DNA from 2 places in the Corynebacterium sp. 22-2729 genome. Region 2 is predicted to be linked to the other one. Evidence: predicted binding sites of a transcription regulator. Region 2 holds the regulator's gene; the other holds the start of a gene.
The links. Region 2 encodes LexA, which represses DNA repair genes until DNA is damaged. Its sites were predicted from a motif close to CGAACANNTGTTCG; they were not measured.
Positions count from the first base shown of each region.

Region 1: a site for LexA is predicted at 1,990-2,003, ahead of ACUY2T_RS07430 (SAV_6107 family HEPN domain-containing protein). Genes of this name have one in related genera too.

Region 1 covers NZ_JBRBCA010000008.1:108,055-111,463, reverse strand. The annotation lists gene ACUY2T_RS07445 (polyprenyl synthetase family protein) at 1-135, opposite strand, end outside; gene metF (methylenetetrahydrofolate reductase [NAD(P)H]) at 275-1,243, shown strand; gene ACUY2T_RS07435 (GNAT family N-acetyltransferase) at 1,308-1,940, opposite strand; gene ACUY2T_RS07430 (SAV_6107 family HEPN domain-containing protein) at 2,102-2,527, shown strand; gene ACUY2T_RS07425 (DUF3040 domain-containing protein) at 2,677-3,078, shown strand.
Region 2 covers NZ_JBRBCA010000010.1:65,464-68,872, reverse strand. The annotation lists gene hrpA (ATP-dependent RNA helicase HrpA) at 1-380, shown strand, start outside; gene nrdR (transcriptional regulator NrdR) at 377-868, opposite strand; gene lexA (transcriptional repressor LexA) at 1,582-2,367, shown strand; gene ACUY2T_RS08425 (DeoR/GlpR family DNA-binding transcription regulator) at 2,428-3,228, shown strand; gene hflX (GTPase HflX) at 3,225-3,409, opposite strand, start outside.

The DNA.
Region 1 (3,409 bases), on a different contig from region 2:
GAGGGGATTGATATGAGAAAACTCCTCGTGCGAGTGGTTCAAATGCTCAACTAGCTGGGCATCGACGGCGGCTTTGACCGCGGACAGTGGGGAATCGAGGCGCCAGGGGTGTGCTGCCTGCTCATCGGTACTCATGGTTTTCCATTCTAAGCGGTTGGGCGTCAAGTGCGAAGAACGCTTGTATGGCGGGGCGTGGGGGTGAGCGAGTATCGAATTTCGGCGAATTATTGCCAATGTCTTGAAATGGACAGCTCTGTCTATATGATCTTTGGGTATGGCTAGTATCCGCAGGCAGGTTGCCGTATCCCAGTCACTTTCCCTCCATACGCCGGGGCGTGTACCGTTCTCTGTCGAGTTCATGCCGCCGCGCGATGACGCTGCCGAGGAGCGGCTCTGGAATGCAGCGGAAGCTTTCCACGATCTCGGTGTGAGCTTCGTATCCGTGACCTACGGCGCCGGCGGAAGCACCCGCGAGCGCACTCTGCGCGTTGCCGAGCGACTGGGCACCAAGCCGCTGACCACTCTGGTGCATATGACGCTGGTGCAGCACACACAGGAAGAGCTGCGGGAGATGCTGCGCACCTATGCATCGCTGGGGCTGACCAATCTGCTAGCTCTGCGCGGCGACCCGCCGGGCGACCCTAACGCTGAATGGGTGGCTACACCGGGTGGTCTAAATTACGCCAGCGAGTTGATCGACATGATTCGTGAGATGCCCGAATGTGCGGACTTTGACATCGGCATCGCCAGCTTCCCGGAAGGTCACTACCGCACCGGATCGCTAGAGCAAGATACCGAATACACCTTGGCGAAACTTCGCGCCGGGGCACAGTATTCCATTACACAGATGTTCTTTGATGTGGACCATTACCTGCGTCTGCGTGACCGGTTAGCCAAGGCGGACCCGGAACATGGGCAGAAGCCGATCATCCCAGGGCTTATGCCGATTACGTCGCTGCGTAGCGTGCGGCGCCAAATGGAGCTGGCGGGTGCTGCCCTGCCACCGGAATTGGAGAAGCGTCTACTCGATGCCGCTGCAGGAGATGAGGTGGCTAACCGTGATGCCATTCGCGAGGTGGGCATTGAGGTGACCACCGAGATGGCGGAGCGCCTGATTGCCGAAGGCGTGCCAGATCTGCACTTCATGACGATGAATAACGTGCGGGCTACTCAGGAGGTTCTGCACAATTTGGGAATGGCGCCAGCATGGGGGCAGGGGCTTGGGCACGACATGGTTCGCTAGGCACCTCGGTAGTGGAGTCGCTAGATGCCCAGCAGTGGCCCTGTATTGGTGAGCTATTGGTGAGTTAGTTGCACGTTCGCTGCAGGATGCCGAATGGTCGCGGATCTGCAGGGAACTTGAAGTTTCGCAGCACATCGGTGAACCCGGCTCGGCGATAAAGCTGCCAGGCGGCATTTGCTTCACCTTCTACCTCCGGAGTGGAGAGCATCACTGTACTCTGCGGCGTTCGCTGGAGGAGGTCGTTGAGGATTTTGGTGCCGACGCCCTCACCCTGCGCTGGGGGCAGGACATGTATCTCGGAGAGCTCTGCGTAGGTATGCAGTATGCGGGACACCTCTGTGCGGGAGTATCCGTTAAGAACCAGGCCGCGTGCGACCTGCCGATACCACCATGTTTGCGGGGAACCGCGAAAGGTGAAGCCGATTCCGATGCAACGCTGGCGTGAATTGTCTGGGTCTGGAGCTTCGTCAGCGTGGTGTAGGAGCGCCATGGTGCAGGTGAAGTCCGGCTGGGAGGCGTTGTAGAACCACAGGGATTTGCGCTGTGGATGGGTCTCTTTGGGGTAGTTCATTGCGGCGAGGTGAATGTCGATGAGCTCGTCGAGCCGCGCAATGAACTGGCGGTTGTTGACAGGGGTGATGGATACGCGCAGGGAGGAATCGTCGGAAGTTGGTTGGGCGTACGTGTCCTGGGGCATGGAAACAATAGTGCCACCTTCTGGCGGAATGAACTCAAAAATAGACAATAAGACATGTGTTCGATTATTGTCGGCTTGGGGCTGGGTGGTGTCCAGGGAACTTTCTAATGTGAGACCCAAAACTTGCATAGAACAGCGACTGAGCAAACTAGGGGATGAGAATGATGGCCGTACAGGAAAAGCAGATTGGAGCCCGGGCTAGGTACAGTCGCTCCCTGGGCGCGAGGGGGTTCCTGGACGAGGCAGAGCGACAGCTGGCACTGTCGCGAGCGGAACTGCGCGAGCCAGAGGCGATCGTATATGCCTACCGCGCCGGGCTGAGGGCGGCAGGGGCGTTGATTGAATGGGAGATGGCCTCGCGGAAGCGTCGCCCTTCCGGGAGCGCGTGGGCAAAGCTGAGGGTGCTTCGCCCGGATCTTGAAGATTGGGCTGAAACCTTTGAAGCGCATGCCCGAGTGGCGAGCCGGGCTGGCTTGGGGCTTAGCCAGGGAATACCTGCGGATTCCCGGGGCGTGATTTACCGCGATGCTTGCGATCTAGTAGACCTAGCGCGAGCGGCGGTGGATTACCTACCAAAGGTGGCCTAGAGCTCCTCAAACAATGCACATCATTGTTTGAAAACCGCAGGTTGATGTAGGGTGGGTGGGGTAAACACGGGTGGAGCGCACCCGGGCTGGAAACTTTTTCTGCGGGTTGTCCGTTGGAAGAAGTAGCCGCAAAGAATTGGGAGGTCGCGATGGCTCTATCAGAGCAAGAGCAGAGGATGCTCGCGGAGATCGAACAGGCGCTGATTGCTGAGGATCCGCGCCTGGCGAAGCAGGCTTCCACCAATGGCAAGCGGACAATGAACTTCAACATCCGTTCTATCGCGCTCATTGTTCTCGGGCTCACGGTGATGGTTGGTGGGATTGCAGCCTCTCAACTGTCGCTGTGGTTCGTGGCTCTAAGTGTCCTCGGATTTTTGATCATGTTCGGTGGTGGCTTGCTGGCTTTCCAGCCGAATGAGGATCCGGAGGCTGCAGCTATCAAGCGCTCCAAGGCGGGAAAGCCCCGCAAGGCACGTGCCCTGAAGGGAACGTCCGGTGGCGGGCTCGGCGATCGGATGGAAGATAGTTTCCGCCGTCGCTTTGAGCGTTAAAGCGTTGCGGAACAAGAAAACCACCGCCTCCCAGCCGGGAGGACGGTGGTTTTTAGTTTGCGGCTGGGGCTAGTTTCACCCTTGAGTCAGGGGACTTCTACTTCTTCGGGGATTTACCGTGGCGCGATGTGGGAATTGTTGGGGCATCGAGTTTGAGTCAGTACAACCTATCCAGCACGCTGGCATTTTCGATCTCTAGGGGTGGGGTGCATGCCTCGTAGTTGCCGGTTGTGTAGCGCATGTCGTATCTCCTTGGTCGGTATCGAACTTGCTACATAATTCAGGCTAGCACTCAAAAGGTAAACCTTATTTTTCGGTGTGCGAGTTGGGT
Region 2 (3,409 bases):
TGAAGGGCTGGTCGGGAGATGCCATTGAAGATATGCGTAAGCAACTCGATTTCTTCCTGGGCAAGCATGCCATCGCCCGCAATGGCATTGAGCACATGCGCCACGTTCCGCGCTATGTAGAGGCCATGCGCGCCCGATTGGAAATGATGAAGACGGATCCAGACAAGGAAGAGGATCTGGACGAAGAGGTTCAAGAGGCTTTTGATCTCTTGGAAAAGACGAAGAAGCGGCTCCCAACGGCGAGGGCTGTCTCCCCACAGATCAAGGAGGTGCGCTGGATGATCGAGGAGTTTCGAGTCAGCCTCTTTGCGCAGAACCTAGGCACAGCGCATTCGGTATCCCTGCAGCGTATCCGTAAGAAATTGGAGAAGATCCGTTAGCTGTCGTCGCCTTCAGACTCTTCAGGATGCTGGGCTAGAGACTGGCGGTGGGCACGCAGCGATTCGATTTCCTGCTCGAAGTCTTCGGCACAATTAAAAGACTTATACACGGAGGCGAAACGCAGATAAGCCACCTCGTCCAAGGTTCGGAGTGGATCCAAGATCGCCAGGCCGATCTGGTTTGCGGGTACTTGGGAGCCATGTGTCACTCGAACGGCTTGTTCCACTTCGTGTGCCAGACGCTTTAATGCGTCGTCGGAGACGTCGCGCCCCTGACATGCCCGACGCACGCCCTTGATAACTTTTTCTCTACTGAATTCCTCGGTCACTCCATTGCGCTTCACTACCAACAGAACAGACCTTTCAATAGTGGTGAAGCGGGTCTGGCATTGACTGCATTCGCGACGACGTCGGATAGAAACACCCATCTCAATGGATCGCGAATCAACAACGCGGGATGAATCTGAGCTACAGGAGGGGCACAACACCCTTCTCAGCTTAGTCGCCCCTCCCCCGACACAGAAGCTGAACTATGGGATGAGAAGAGGCGCAAACCCAAGCAGCGTGGACATCACTCCAAGGGAGACCGCGGTTCCACCAGGCGAGTGAATGATTCGCTCCGTTCGTGCGCGAACTCTATCTACCCATCCCATTTGATTGTCGAACAGGCATTCGTTTGCGCCGGAGATGCGATCCATCTTGCGGCGCGGAATCGAACGCGCAACAGGTGCAGAAGAATACCCAAAGGTGTTCGAATTACCCCTAGAATCCAGTGCTTCCCAATTAGGCTTAAGAACTTGAGGCCTACGAAGTGGCGCAACCCGATCATCAGGAAGCACACGGACATGCGATGCAGACTGGACAGTAGTTGCGGGACGAATGATCGAGGTGGTCATGTGGCTACTCCTTTACAATGCGACGTAAGGCCAATCAGCAAAGCGCCTTAGCGCCTACGTCTTATTCCCTTGGCTGTTGCCCTAGTGAACCATTCACGCCCGACAGGGAACTTCAAAAATTCTGGTTTCTAGATCATCTGTTCGAATCTCGAACACAGCACAAAATTTAGCACGCATGTTCGAACATGTCTAGACAAATCTAAACTTTTTCGAACACATATACTAGAAATGCGTTCTATTTCGGGTAGTGTGGATGCAGATCGCGAAATACCGATAAAGAGACCCCGCCGGAATGAGGTATAACCGTGTCCACCGACCAACCCACCGAAAGCCCTTCCCCTCGCCCTAAGCTTGGGCGTCCTCCGAAGTCCGAGGCTGACAAGCGTGCGGAGAAGCAAGCTCAGAAGGACGGCAAGAAGCCAGCCCTAAGCACTCGCCAGCGCCGCATTCTCGAAGTCATTCGCGATTCGACGGTCATCCGCGGTTACCCGCCAAGTATTCGCGAAATTGCCGATGCTGTAGGACTGCACTCGACGTCATCGGTTTCTTATCATCTCACCCAGCTGGAGAAGCGCGGACATCTACGCCGCGATGGCAAGCGACCTCGCGCGGTTGATGTGCGCTCCTTCGACGGCGTGCAACTCCCGGCCCAGACTAAACCCACGCCGCAAGCAGCTACTCCGCCCCCGACTTCCGACGAGGGAGAGCTCATGCCAGAGGCCACCTACGTCCCGGTTGTGGGGCAGATCGCCGCTGGCGCCCCGATCCTTGCAGAGCAAAATGTTGAGGCTCACTTCCCACTACCACAGGAGTTGGTAGGTAACGGAGAGCTCTTCTTGTTGCAGGTCGTGGGCGAGTCTATGCATGATGCCGGCATCTTCAACGGAGACTGGGTCGTGGTTCGCTCCCAGGCCGTCGCCGAGTTCGGCGATTTTGTCGCCGCCATGATCGACGGTGAGGCCACCGTAAAGGAGTTCCAAAAGGATGCCGACGGACTGTGGCTTATCCCCCACAACCCCCTGTTCGAACCTATCCCTGCCGAGGAAGCAACCATCCTAGGTAAGGTCGCAGCGGTTCTGCGCAAGATTTAACTCCCCCCTATTGGTTCTGACGCCGCCGTCTCCGACCCGCTTGGCACTAAAGTAGCGCCTATGGAATCAGCAGAACGGCGCCGTCAAATAGCCTCCCTCACCGCCATTCACGGCAGGGTTACTGTGAATGAACTGGCGGAGAAGTTCGGCGTCACCGCGGAAACAATTCGCCGCGACCTCGCGATTCTCTCTGACGGCGGTGAGCTCTTCCGCATCCACGGCGGAGCGGTTCCGGCGCAGGATTTCCGTACAGACTTCACCACTCTTGCCACACGTTCAAAGGCATCTCTCGGAGCCAAGCGGTCAATCGCCCAAGCTGCAGTAAAGCTCCTTCCGGAAACAGGCAGCACCATCTTCATCGATGCAGGTACCACCACGGGCGTCTTTGCCGAGGCCATCGCCGAAGCCAATGCCACAAACGATCCCAAGCTGATGGCACCGAAGCTCAATATCGTCACGAACTCTTTCTTTATTGCCACCACATTGGCGGAATCCCCCCGTTGCGATGTCCAACTAATCGGTGGGCACGTCCGCGCCCTGTCTCAGGCCGTCGTTGGCGACCTTGCCACCCGCGCCCTCGGCGTCCTCCATGCCGATGTTGCATTCATTGGAACCAATGCCCTTACTATCGATCATGGGCTATCCACTCCCGATGCCCAAGAAGGAGCAATCAAGCGCTCTATGGTGGCAAACTCCGACCGCGTAGTCGCTCTGTGCGATTCCACGAAGTTTGGCCTGGACTATCTGGTGAGCTTCGCAACTATCCAGGACATCAGTGCCGTCGTGACCGACGAGGACGCCCCGCAGCCCTACGTTTCCGAGCTGCGCAATCTCGGTATCGACGTCAGCTTTGGCAGCTAGTCTGCGGCTCTGAACTCCTGCAACTCCCCTGCCACTACATTCGGCAAACGAACCTCTAGTTTCGTTCCCTCTGCGTCATAGTCCTCTGCAATTACCGTTCCCAGTTCGTGGACTTTGGCCACGATATCGCCGCGGTCAAAAGGCACGTGCAACGTGACATGGGAATCCAGGGAATTCAGGA